Regions from separate parts of the Hamadaea sp. NPDC050747 genome, predicted to be linked through region 1. Evidence: predicted binding sites of a transcription regulator. Region 1 holds the regulator's gene; each other region holds the start of a gene.

Region 1 (4,162 bases):
CAACCGTTTGCAGTTGCAGTCTCACCACCGGCCGAGCCGGGTGTTCAGCAGGCTGATCGCCGCCACCCCGGCCGTCGACGTACGCAGCACGTTGTCGCCCAACCGCACCGGCACCGCACCGGCCTCCGTGAACGTGGCCAATTCGTCCGGGGCCACGCCGCCTTCCGGCCCGACGACCAGGATCAGGTCACCATTGTCCGGCAGGTCGACGGCCGCCAGGCGTACACCTGCCTCCTCGTGCAGGACGAACGCGGACCCGGAGCCGGGGAACGCTTGCGTGAGCCGCCAGGAGTGCAGTCTGCTGATCCGCGCGGCGAGTTGCTTGGTGGAAACGTCGGGTGCGCCGCCCACGGCCGGGACCCACGCGCGGCGGGCCTGTTTGGCCGCTTCGCGGGCGGTGGCCGCCCACTTGTCGCGGGACTTGGCGCCACGATCGCCGCGCCACTGGGTGACGCTGCGTGCGGCCGCCCAGGGCAGGATCTCGTCCACGCCGACCTCGGTCATCGCCTGCACGGCCAGTTCGCCCCGATCGCCCTTGGCCAGGCCCTGCGCGACGATCAGACGCGGTTGTGGCGCATCGGTGAGCGCGGCCTGACCCACGTCGAGCAGCAGGGAGCCCTTGGCGGCCGAGACCACCGTAGCCGGGGCGAGGCCGCCCAGCCCGTCGCCGAGCAGCAACTCCTCCCCCGGCCGGAGCCGCTGCACATCGGCGGCGTGCCGTCCTTCCGCACCTTCCAGGACGAACTGCCCGATCGCGGGCAGCGCGTCGACCAGGAACAGCGGCCTGCTCACGGCGGTCAGTGACCGTTGAACGCGTTGCGCAGCGAGCTGAAGAACCCGCCGGTCTGCTTCGCCAGCTCCGCCATCTCCTCGCCGCGGGACTTGGCGAACTCCCGGAGCATGCGCTCCTGCTCGGGCGTGATCTTCGTCGGAGTACGCACGTCCAAGTGCACGAACAGGTCACCGCGAGCGCTGCCCCGCAGGTGCGGCACGCCCCGGCCCTTGATCCGGACCGTGGCCCCGGCCTGGGTGCCGGCCTTGACGTCGACCTGCTCCTCGGTGTCCAGCGTCTTTATGGTGAGCCGGGTCCCCAAGGCCGCCGCCGTCATCGGCACCGTCACCTTGCAGTGCAGGTCGTTGCCCTTGCGGGCGAAGACGTCGTGCGGGCGCTCGTGGATCTCGACGTAGAGGTCGCCGGGCTGGCCGCCGCCGGGGCCGACCTCGCCCTGCTGGGCCAGCCGGATGCGCATGCCGTCCTCGACCCCGGCCGGGATCTTCACGGTCAGCGTCCGCCGCGTACGCACCCGGCCCTCGCCGCCGCAGGTGGCGCACGGGTGCGGGATGGTCGTGCCGAAGCCCTGGCAGGCCGCGCACGGGCGGGTCGAGACGACCTGGCCGAGGAAGGTGCGCTGAACCGACTGGACCTCGCCCTTGCCGTGACAGATGTCGCACGTCACGGGATGGGTGCCGGCCGCCGTGCCGGCGCCCGAACAGGTCGAGCAGAGCACCGCGGTGTCGACGGTCAGCGGAGCCTCGACGCCGAAGGCGGTCTCCTGCAGTTCGAGGTCGAGCCGGATGATGGCGTCCGCCCCCGGCCGTACGCGTGGCCGCGGCCCACGCGCGCTCGCGCCGCCGAAGAACGCGTCCATGATGTCCTGGAACCCGACGAACGGGCCGCCGGCGCCGGGACCGCCGCCCATGCCGCCGCCACCGGGCGCGAGCGGGTCGCCGCCGAGGTCGACGATCTGTCGCTTGTGGTCGTCGGACAGGACCTCGTACGCGGCGTTGATCTCCTTGAAGCGGTCCTGCGCCTCGGGGTCCGGGTTGACATCAGGGTGGTATTGCCGCGCCAGCTTGCGATAAGCCCGCTTGATGTCGTCCGCGGTGGCGTCCTTGTGCACACCCAGGATGCCGTAGTAGTCCTTGGCCACGTGATCCTCTTCAGTTCTGTGCGAGTAGGTCGCCCACATACCGGGCCACGGCCCGGACGGTGGCGATCGTGCCGGGGTAGTCCATCCGGGTCGGGCCGAGCACGCCCATCCCGCCGACGATCTGCCCGCCCGGTCCGTATCCGGTGCTCACGATGGAGGTCGCGCGCAGATCGGCGTATTCGTTCTCGTCACCGATGCTGACCCGGGTCGACCCGGACTGCTCGCCGATCAGCTTGAGGAGGATGACCTCCTCCTCCAGCGCCTCGAGCACCGGCCGGATCGAACCGGCGAAGTCCAGCATGCTCGCGCGGGTCAAGTTGGCCGTGCCGGCCAGCGCGATCCGCTCCTCGTGCCGCTCGACCAGGGTCTCCAGCAGGATGCTGGCCAGCGTGGTCATGGCCGGGCGCAGGTCGTCGGAGACCTCCTCGACCAGCGTCTGGACCAGGGGCGGTGTCTGGGTCAGCGGCTGACCGCCGAGCTTGGCATTGATGATCCGGCGCAGCTCCAGCACGTCCTCGGCCGGCAGCGTGCCCGGGATGTCGACTTGGCGCTGCTCGACCCGGCCGGTGTCGGTGATCATCACCAACATCATCCGGGTGGTCGACAACGGGACCAGCTCCAGGTGCCGGACCTTGGACCGGGACAGCGACGGATACTGCACCACGGCGACCTGCCGGGTCAGCTGCGCCAGGAGGCGTACGGTGCGGTGCACGACGTCGTCGAGGTCCACCGCGCCCAGCAGAAAGCGCTCGATCGCCCGGCGCTCGGCCGGCGAGAGCGGCTTGATCTTCGACAGCCGGTCGACGAAGAGGCGATAGCCGGCGTCGGTCGGGACACGACCGGCGCTGGTGTGCGGCTGCCGGATGTAGCCCTCCTCCTCGAGGACGGCCATGTCGTTGCGGACGGTCGCCGGGGAGACGCCTAGCGAGTGCCGTTCCACCAAAGACTTGCTGCCGACCGGTTCCTGGGTCGACACGTAGTCCTCGATGATGGCGCGCAGTACGTCGAGCTTGCGATCGTCGAGTCCCACCGGCGCACCTCCCTGCCCTTCGCGGTCGGGCCCCCGGCCCTGGAGAGGGTCGGGCCGCGGCTCGATTCTGGCACTCGTACGCCGCGAGTGCCAGTTTACCGGGCGTTCGTCTCGCTCGGCGGGCTGCGGTATCGCCCCTTGGTCGTCATGGGTGACGAAGCCGCCGAAATCGCCCGGCCGCCCGTCTACCGGCGACGATTCACTGGACATTTGGCCGCCTTAGTGTCGCCAACCAGTCGAATGCGAGCTCTGGCGGATATTGATCTGTGGGCTTACCGTGTCGCGCATGAGTGAAACCCCCACCCCTCCGGGGACGCCGGACCCCGAGCCGCCGGCTGCCCCTCAATACGACGCGCCGCCGCCTCCCCCGGTGACGGGCTCCACGCCGCCTCCGCCGGTCGCCGGTCAGGTCGCGCCGGTCGGCTATGCGAACTCCGACGAAAAGACGTGGGCGCTCGTCGCCCATTTCGGTGGCGCCATCACGGGCTTCATCGCGCCGCTGGTCGTGTTCCTGGTCAAGGGCAACGAGTCGCCGACCGTACGCGCGCACTCGGTCGCGGCGCTGAACTTCCAGATCCTCTGGAACATCATCAGCTTCGTGTCGTACATCATCGCGACGTGCCTCGGCTGGCTGATCCTGCCGCTGGTGCTGTTCCTCGTCCCGGTCTTCCCGTTTGTGATCGCGATCATCGCCGGGCTCAAGGCGAACGAGGGCCAGCTGTACAAGTACCCGGCCACCATCGAGCTGATCAAGTAAGCAGCTCGCGGATGACCGCATCCGCCAGGAGACGGCCGCGCAGGGTCAACATCGCGCGGCCGTCGGCATATTCGACATCGTCGAGCAGACCATCGGCCCGCGCGCGCTCGGCTGCCGCCGGACCGTCGTCTCTCAGCTCGGCGAGCGGATAGCCGTCGCGCAGTCGAAGCCGCAGCATCACGTCCTCGACGTACTTGTCGGCGTCGCTCAGCAGCTCCCGGCCGGCCCCGGGCGATTGACCGTCCGCGAGCAGCTTGGCGTAGTGCGCCGGGCGTTTGACGTTCCACCACCGGACTCCGCCGACGTGTGAGTGCGCGCCCGGCCCGACCCCCCACCAGTCGCCGCCGGTCCAGTAGAGCAGGTTGTGCGCGCAGCGGGCCGCCGCCGAGGCCGCCCAGTTCGAGACCTCGTACCAGCCCAGGCCGGCTCCGCTCAACGCGTTCT
Region 2 (4,162 bases), on a different contig from region 1:
AGCGCGAACAGCGAGATCCCGAGGACGCCGAGAGCGACCGAGCGACGAGCCAGCAGGCCGATGGCGGCCGCGATCAGCAGGAGCACGACGGCCGTGCCGGTGAGCAGCGCGAGCTTGTCCTTGGTGCCGAAGACGCTGATCGCGAACTGCTTCAGCCACTCCGGCACATGGTCGATCACCCAGCCGTCCACCGCGACCAGCGGAGCACTGCGGGGGCCGGTGAAGACCGCGACCAGTTCGGCCAGGCCGACCGCGACGAGGGCGGCCGTGATCCCGGCGAGGGCGGCGCGAGTCTTCGTCATGCCCCCATTCTCGCTCCGATCCGCGGCGGCCGTCTCTTACGGAAGCCTTACCCCGAGTACGCCGAAAGGCGCCGCGGGCGAACCGCGACGCCTTTCGGGACCGAACCGGTCAGAAACCGGGACCGTGCTGGTGGCCGTGCCCGTGCGAGTGCCCGTGGCCGTTGGCCGGAGCCTCCTCCTTGGGCTTCTCGACCACGAGCGACTCGGTGGTCAGCAGCAGCCCCGCGATGGAGGCGGCGTTGACGACCGCGTTGCGGGTCACCTTCACCGGGTCGACGATGCCGGACTTGACGAGGTCCACATAGGAACCGTTCGCCGCGTCGAGACCCTCGCCCCAGCCGCTCTCGCGGACCTTCTGCACGACGACGTAGCCGTCGTGGCCGGCGTTCTGGGCGATCCAGCGCAGCGGCTCGTCGAGCGCCTTGCGGACGATCGAAACGCCGATAGCCTCGTCGCCCGACAGCCCGATGCCCTGGTCGAGGATGGTGGCGACCTGCGCCAGCGCGGCGCCGCCGCCCGGCACGATGCCCTCCTCGACCGCCGCCCGGGTCGCCGAGATGGCGTCCTCGATCCGGTGCTTGCGCTCCTTCAGCTCGACCTCGGTGGCCGCACCGACCTTGATCACCGCGACGCCGCCGGACAGCTTCGCCAGCCGCTCCTGCAGCTTCTCGCGGTCCCAGTCGGAGTCGGACGCCGCGATCTCGGCCCGGATCTGGTCGACCCGGCCCTTGACCTCGGTCGCCGAACCGCCGCCCTCGACGATCGTGGTGGCGTCCTTGTCGACAACGATCCGCCGGGCCTGGCCGAGCTGCTCCAGCCCGACGGCGTCGAGCTTGTAGCCCAGCTCGGGCGCGATCAGCTCGCCACCGGTCAGGATCGCCAGATCCTGCAGCATCGCCTTGCGGCGGTCGCCGAACGCCGGGGCCTTGACCGCGCAGACCTTGACGGTCTTGCGGATCGAGTTCACGACGAGCGTCGACAGCGCCTGGCCCTCGACGTCCTCGGCCACGATCAGCAGCGGACGGTTGGCCTGCACGACCTTCTCCAGCACCGGCAGCAGATCCTCGATGGCCGAGATCTTCTGCGTGGTGATCAGCAGGTAGGCGTCCTCCAGGACCGCCTCGCCCGCCTCCGCGTCGGTGGTGAAGTGCGGGGAGATGAAGCCCTTGTCGAACTGGAGACCTTCGGTGACCTCGAGCTCGGTCTGCATGGTGGAGCCGTCCTCGACGGTGATGACACCGTCACGGCCGACCTTCTCCATCGCCTCGGCGATCAGGTCGCCGATCGTGGCGTCCTGCGCCGAGATCGTCGCGACCTGGGCGATCTCCTGCCGGTCGTTCACCTGCACGGCCTTGCCGAGCAGTTCCTCGCTGATCCGGGCGGCCGCGGCGTCGATGCCCCGCTTGAGGCCCGACGGGTTCGTCCCGGCGGTGACGTTCCGCAGACCCTCGTGGACCATGGCCTGGGCCAAGACGGTCGCGGTCGTCGTGCCGTCGCCGGCGACGTCGTTCGTCTTGGTCGCGACCTCCTTGACCAACGCCGCACCCAGGTTCTCGTACGGGTTGGTCAGCTCGATCTCCTTGGCGATGGTCACGCCGTCGTTGGTGATCGTCGGAGCCCCGAACTTCTTGTCCAGCACGACGTTGCGTCCGCGCGGGCCGAGGGTGACCTTGACCGCGTCGGCGAGCGCGTCGACCCCGTGCTCGAGCAGGTGCCGGGCGTCGTCCGAGAAGCTCAGAATCTTCGCCATTCTCACTCCTTCATCGCGATGGCCCGGCTCCCCTGGAGTTCACTCAGGGTCGCCGGGCCATCGGCCGGGTCACTTCTCGATGACCGCGAGGACGTCACGGGCGGAGAGCACCAGGTACTCCTCGCCGGCGTACTTGATCTCGGTGCCGCCGTACTTCGAGTAGACGACGGTGTCGCCGACCTGCACGTCGACCGGGATCCGAGCGCCCTTGTCGTCGAAGCGGCCGGGGCCGACGGCGAGGACGGTGCCCTCCTGCGGCTTCTCCTTGGCGGTGTCGGGGATAACGAGCCCCGACGCGGTGGTCGTCTCAGCCTCGTTCGCCTGGACCAGGATGCGGTCCTCGAGCGGCCTGATCGCAACCTTCGTCGCGGTAGTCACGAGCATACCCTCCTGGGGTATCGGAAATCGCTGTCTCTCACCCTCCGCAGCGGCACCGTCGTCGCGGGTGCCGGACCGCTGTGGCTGGCTGGTGCCCTGGTGGCACTTGTCATTCTTAGCACCCTCAGCAGGAGAGTGCTAAACCGAAGGTTATGACGTGGCTAGCACTCAGTCAAGGAGAGTGCCAGTACGATCCGTGTCGTGGACTCCGAACAGCTCGCCGCGCTGCGCTCCCGGGAGGGAATCGCCGCGCTGGCCGCCGCGGAGGAGCTGGTCGACACCGATCGACTCGCCGCGATCAGCACGCTGCGCTCGCACGGGTACACCGCCGAGGTGGCCGGCGCGGCGCTCACCCAGGCCGTCCTCCGGGCACGGGCGGTGGCCAAGTTCGGCCCTTCCGCTTCGCAGATGTTGTTCACGCAGGCCGGCCTGGAGCAGGCGACCCGGCCGATCGTCGCCGCTCGGCGCGCCGCCCGGCTCGCCCAGGCGGGCGTACGCCGGGTGACCGATCTCGGCTGCGGGATCGGCTCGGACGCCATCGCGATGGCCCGGGCGGGAATCGCCGTGCACGCCGTCGACGCCGACCCCGTCACGTCGGAGATCGCCGCTTACAACGCCGGCGCGCTCGGCCTGGACATCGTGGTGAGCTGCGCCGACGTGCGCGACGTGCCGTTGCACGACGTGGGAGCTGCGTTCTGCGACCCGGCCCGCCGGCAGTCCGGGACCGGCGTACGCCGAACCCGGCGGATCTTCCGGCCCGAGGACTACTCGCCGCCCTGGGATTGGGTCGCGCAACTGCCCCGGCTGGTCGACTACACCGTGGTGAAGCTGGCCCCGGGCTTCCCCAGCGAACTGCTGCCCGACGACTGCGAACTCGAACTGACCAGCGTCGACGGCGACGTCGTGGAGGCCGCCGCCTGGTTCGGGCCACTGGCTCGCGTACCACGGCGGGCCTCTGTCCTCCGGCAGCGGTCGGTCCACGAGCTGACCGGGTCGGGCGCTGCGGCAGGACCGGTCGGCCCGGTGGACGAGTTCGTCTACGACCCCGACGGGGCGGTCGTCCGCTCGCACCTCGTGGCGGAGTTCGCCCGGACCGTCGACGGACACCTCGGCGACCCCGACATCGCGTACGTGTGGACGTCCGCTTTTCTTCCGACACCCTTCGGGCGCTGCTTCGCCGTCGACGAAGTGCTGCCGTTCTCCCTGAAGCGACTACGCGCAGCTCTCCGCGAGCGGGGCGTCGGACGGCTGGAGATCCTCAAACGAGGCTCCGCCCTCGACGTCGAACAACTCCGGCGTGACCTGCGGCTGTCCGGCGACGCCGAAGCCAGCGTGCTGCTGACGAAGGTGGCCGGGCGGCCGGTCGCGGTGATCGCTCACGCCGTCGCCCCGTCGGCGGCGGCGCGCTAGGCCGGTGCTCGCGGTGCTCGCGGTGCTCGCGGTGCTCGCGGCGCTCACGGCGTTCACGGCGTTCACGGCGTTCACGGCGTTCGCGTTATCCGGGATAACGTCCCCTTGCCGGGCGGAGAAGACCGCGTTATCCCGGATAACGCGCAGCGGAGCGCCGTTCTCTAAACTCGCGGTGTGGCAAGCCAAGGGACCCCGGCCACCGCGCTGCTGGCCAAGCAGAAGATCGCGCACACGCTGCACCCGTACGACGTCTCCCCGGACGCGCCCAACTATGGCGCGCTGGTCGCCGACGCGATCGGAGCCGATCCGGCTCGGGTCTTCA
Region 3 (4,162 bases), on a different contig from region 1:
TCTTGGCGGCGGTGGTGAGGGGGTCACCGACGAGCTGGACGAGCGCTTCGCCGGTCACGACGTCGGCGTACGCCGTCCCACCGTCGGTCACGTTGGTGACGACGCGGGCAGGCGTCACACCCGCCTCTGCCGAGCCGGCAGTGAGGAAGGCGATCGTCGCCAACGCGGTCACCGCGCTGAAAGCGATCTTGGTTGGCCGAACCATGGGTTCTCCTTGGCGGCTGGACGTCGATCCGTCACCGGCGGAGGACCGTCAGGCGCGGATCGAGTCATGAGCTGAGCAGTGCCGATGTGGCACGAATCCCCGCACGTTAGCTTGGCTAAGGAGAACGCCGCAGTTAGTCGTTCGGCGCGCGACAAGATCGTCACGCGACACGGAGAACGACCTCCGAATAGGCCGAACGGCCGAGACCCGAAGGTCCCGGCCGTTCGTAGAGGACTATCAGAAGTCCATGTCACCGCCGCCCGGAGCAGCCGGCGCAGCGGCCTTCTCCGGCTTGTCGGCCACGACGGCCTCGGTGGTGAGGAAGAGGGCCGCGATCGACGCCGCGTTCTGCAGCGCGGACCGGGTCACCTTCGCCGGGTCGATGATGCCGGCCTTCAGCATGTCGACGTACTCGCCGGTGGCGGCGTTGAGGCCGTGACCCGTCTCCAGGTTGCGGACCTTCTCCGACACCACGCCGCCCTCGAGGCCGGCGTTGACGGCGATCTGCCGCAGCGGAGCGTCCAGCGCCACCTTGACGATGTTGGCGCCGGTCGCCTCGTCACCCGACAGGTCGAGCTTGTCGAAGGCGCTCTTGCCGGCCTGCACGAGGGCGACGCCACCGCCGGCGACGATGCCCTCCTCGACGGCCGCCTTCGCGTTGCGAACGGCGTCCTCGATGCGGTGCTTGCGCTCCTTGAGCTCGACCTCGGTGGCCGCGCCGACCTTGATGACGGCCACGCCGCCGGCCAGCTTCGCCAGGCGCTCCTGCAGCTTCTCGCGGTCGTAGTCGGAGTCCGACTTCTCGATCTCGGCGCGGATCTGGTTCACCCGGCCGTTGATCTGCTCGGTGTCACCGGCGCCCTCGACGATCGTGGTCTCGTCCTTGGTCACGACGACCTTGCGGGCACGGCCCAGCATGTCGAGACCGACGGAGTCCAGCTTGAGGCCGACCTCCTCGGAGATGACCTGGCCGCCGGTCAGGATCGCGATGTCCTGCAGCATGGCCTTGCGGCGGTCGCCGAAGCCCGGGGCCTTGACGGCGACGGACTTGAAGGTGCCGCGGATCTTGTTCACGATCAGCGTGGCCAGGGCCTCGCCCTCGACGTCCTCGGCGATGATCGCCAGCGGCTTGCCGGACTGCATGACCTTCTCGAGGATGGGCAGCATGTCCTTGACGTTGCTGATCTTGCTGTTCGCGATCAGGATGTAGGCGTCCTCGAGGACGGCCTCCATGCGCTCCGCGTCGGTCGCGAAGTACGCCGAGTTGAAGCCCTTGTCGAAGCGCATACCCTCGGTGAGCTCCAGCTCCAGCCCGAAGGTGTTGCTCTCCTCGACGGTGATGACGCCTTCCTTGCCGACCTTGTCCATCGCCTCGGCGATGATCTCGCCGACGGTCGTGTCCGCGGCGGAGATCGACGCGGTCGACGCGATCTGCTCCTTGGTCTCGACGTCCTTGGCGAGCTTGGCCAGCTCCTCGGCGACGGACGCGACGGCGGTCTCGATGCCCCGCTTGAGGGCCATCGGGTTCGCGCCGGCCGCGACGTTGCGCAGGCCCTCGCGGACCAGCGCCTGGGCCAGGACGGTCGCCGTCGTCGTGCCGTCACCGGCGACGTCGTCGGTCTTCTTCGCGACCTCCTTGACCAGCTCAGCGCCGATCTTCTCGTACGGGTCGTCGAGCTCGATCTCCTTGGCGATGCTCACACCATCGTTCGTGATGGTCGGAGCACCCCACTTCTTCTCCAGCACGACGTTGCGGCCCTTCGGGCCGAGCGTCACCTTCACGGCGTCGGCGAGGGTGTTCATGCCCCGCTCAAGGCCGCGGCGCGCCTCCTCGTCGAACGCGATCATCTTGGCCATAACGGCGATGTCCTCCTGGACAATCCCGGCACTCCGCGCCTTTTTCGGCACGAAACGCCGCCTGTCTGATACACCTTCGCCGGGCGGATAGCCCGCGACGACCGGTCACCGAACGCCCTCGCCAGGAGGACGGTCAGGCGACCCCACCGCTCCGACTCTTGGTTTCCATGGTGTTGGCACTCGTTCAAGCTGAGTGCCAACACCTTGTTTAGCACTCTCCCTAGCCGAGTGCAAGCGAGTCCGCTGAGAACGGCGGCCGGACCGGCGTCCCAGCAGCACCTCGGCCGCATCGGCGGCACTCTCGGCCAGCACAAGATCAGGGTTCTCGGTCGAATCTTGCCCCTTGATTCGACCGAGAACCCTGATCCAGCGGAAACGCGAGCGGAAACGCGAGCGGGAAGCGAGCGGGAAAGCGAGCGGGAAGCGAGCGGGGGTCAGTCGAGTTCGGCGGCGAGCGACCCCGCCGACACCGGCCCTTCGTGCCCGCGCTGTTCGGCGTACGTGAGGAGGATCCCAACGAACTGGATCATGGTGAACGGCAGGCTGATGACGGCTCCGACGCCCGCCACGACCGCCGAGCCGGCTATCGACATCCCCGTCTGCCCGGCGAGCTGCACCGTCCCGTCCGGGTCGGTGCTGAACGAGCCGGCCCCGCCGAAGACGAGGTTCAGCACGCTCTCCACTGTGCTCGTCACGAGCGAGCCACCGATGACGATCACGAGGATCATGGCCAGCCGCCCGAGCACCCGGCCTAGGTTGTTGTTGAAGATCGTGAAGGACCGGCCGATCGGCGTACGCCGTTCGAAGAGGTAGATCGGGCCGACCAGGGCGGTGGCGGCGTACACGTAGAACGCCGGCAGGATGCAGGCGATCGCCCCGGCGAGGACCAGCAGCGCGGTGACGAGGGTCCAGCCGAACAGGCCGAGGCAGCGGCGGAACCCGTACCGCAGCGCGTCGGCGACGGCGGTCGGGGCGCCGGCCGCGTCCCGGGTCACCACATAGGTGCCCGCCGCGTAGCCGGCCGCCTGCAGGACGGTGAAGAGCACGGCGGCGACCACGATGACGCCCATGAGTCCGAGGAACGGGCCGACCAACGTGTCGAATCGGGGGTCCTCACCGGACTCGGCGGCCTCGATCATCTGCTGCTGCCACGGCACCAGCACCAGTGCCGTGCCGATCGCGGTCGTGACCGCGATGCCGACTGCGGGCAGCAGATGCGTGACGGCGAAGATCGCCGCGATCGACTTCCAGGACCGTTGGAACACCGACGACATCCGGTTGAACCAGCCCCCGATGCCCGCGTACGGCGGGTTCACGAGGGGGTCGTAGGGATTCGGGTACTGTCCGCCGGGTGCGGCGAAGGCAGCAGGCGGCGGGAGGTAACCGGAGGGCGGCGGCTGCTCGGTCATCTGTCACTCCGTGAGGGGCACCGGGATCAGGGGCAGTGGCATGAGGGCAGTGGCATGAGGAAGGCGCCGGACTCGCGAGGGGGGATTGCCTCGCCAGCCGGCGCCGCCGGGGTGTGAAGCCTTGTTGTCAGGCGATGATCCGGACCTTCTCGGCCTGCGGACCCTTCTGGCCCTGCGCGATCTCGAACTCGACGCGCTGGCCGTCGTCGAGCGCCTTGTAGCCGTCCATCTCGATCGCCGAGAAGTGGACGAAGACGTCCTGACCCCCGTCGACGGCGATGAAGCCGTAGCCCTTCTCGCTGTTGAACCACTTGACGGTGCCCTGTGCCACTGTGACACTTCCTCACTTCGATGGTGCTGGGTCTGTCGTAGACCCCCGCCGGACGTTCGCCCGCCGGAGCGGTGACATCGAAGATCCATGCGGTTCGAGCGATGTCATCAGCCAGAACCGCACGATACTTGAGAGTGTGCGCTTGCGCACTACCCGAATTCGGACAGGTGACTGCCCTGCTCAGCGGCCCTGCGTCACCATCTCGCGGTGCCGCGGGTTGACCCGGTCGTGACGACCCGCTGGCACCCGGATCACGTTCAGGTCTCGGTTCTTCTGTGCGCGATCGGCCTCCTCGTGGCGGTCGCGATCGTCTCGCTGAGCGAGCCCCCGAGACCCGCGCATTCCACTGTCGCCGCCACC

Evidence for each region. The regulator HrcA, encoded in region 1, represses chaperone genes, less so after heat shock. The targets are predictions, from matches to a motif close to GGTTNGCACNCTCNNNNNGAGNGTGCNAACC.
Region 2: a site for HrcA is predicted at 2,544-2,574, ahead of groES (co-chaperone GroES). Genes of this name have one in related genera too.
Region 3: a site for HrcA is predicted at 2,269-2,299, ahead of groL (chaperonin GroEL). Genes of this name have one in related genera too.

Annotation. Positions count from the first base shown of each region.
Region 1 is NZ_JBFAHM010000025.1:34,727-38,888, reverse strand. It holds gene AB0H43_RS37885 (16S rRNA (uracil(1498)-N(3))-methyltransferase) at 22-792, opposite strand; gene dnaJ (molecular chaperone DnaJ) at 798-1,931, opposite strand; gene hrcA (heat-inducible transcriptional repressor HrcA) at 1,942-2,961, opposite strand; gene AB0H43_RS37870 (DUF4870 domain-containing protein) at 3,248-3,718, shown strand; gene hemW (radical SAM family heme chaperone HemW) at 3,711-4,162, opposite strand, start outside.
Region 2 is NZ_JBFAHM010000003.1:125,282-129,443, reverse strand. It holds gene AB0H43_RS07000 (molybdopterin-dependent oxidoreductase) at 1-302, opposite strand, end outside; gene groL (chaperonin GroEL) at 412-2,052, opposite strand; gene groES (co-chaperone GroES) at 2,122-2,436, opposite strand; gene AB0H43_RS06985 (methyltransferase domain-containing protein) at 2,632-3,840, shown strand; gene ybaK (Cys-tRNA(Pro) deacylase) at 4,015-4,162, shown strand, end outside.
Region 3 is NZ_JBFAHM010000014.1:67,444-71,605, reverse strand. It holds gene AB0H43_RS30420 (S8 family serine peptidase) at 1-205, opposite strand, end outside; gene groL (chaperonin GroEL) at 443-2,062, opposite strand; gene AB0H43_RS30410 (hypothetical protein) at 2,497-3,471, opposite strand; gene AB0H43_RS30405 (cold-shock protein) at 3,599-3,802, opposite strand; gene AB0H43_RS30400 (serine hydrolase) at 4,010-4,162, shown strand, end outside.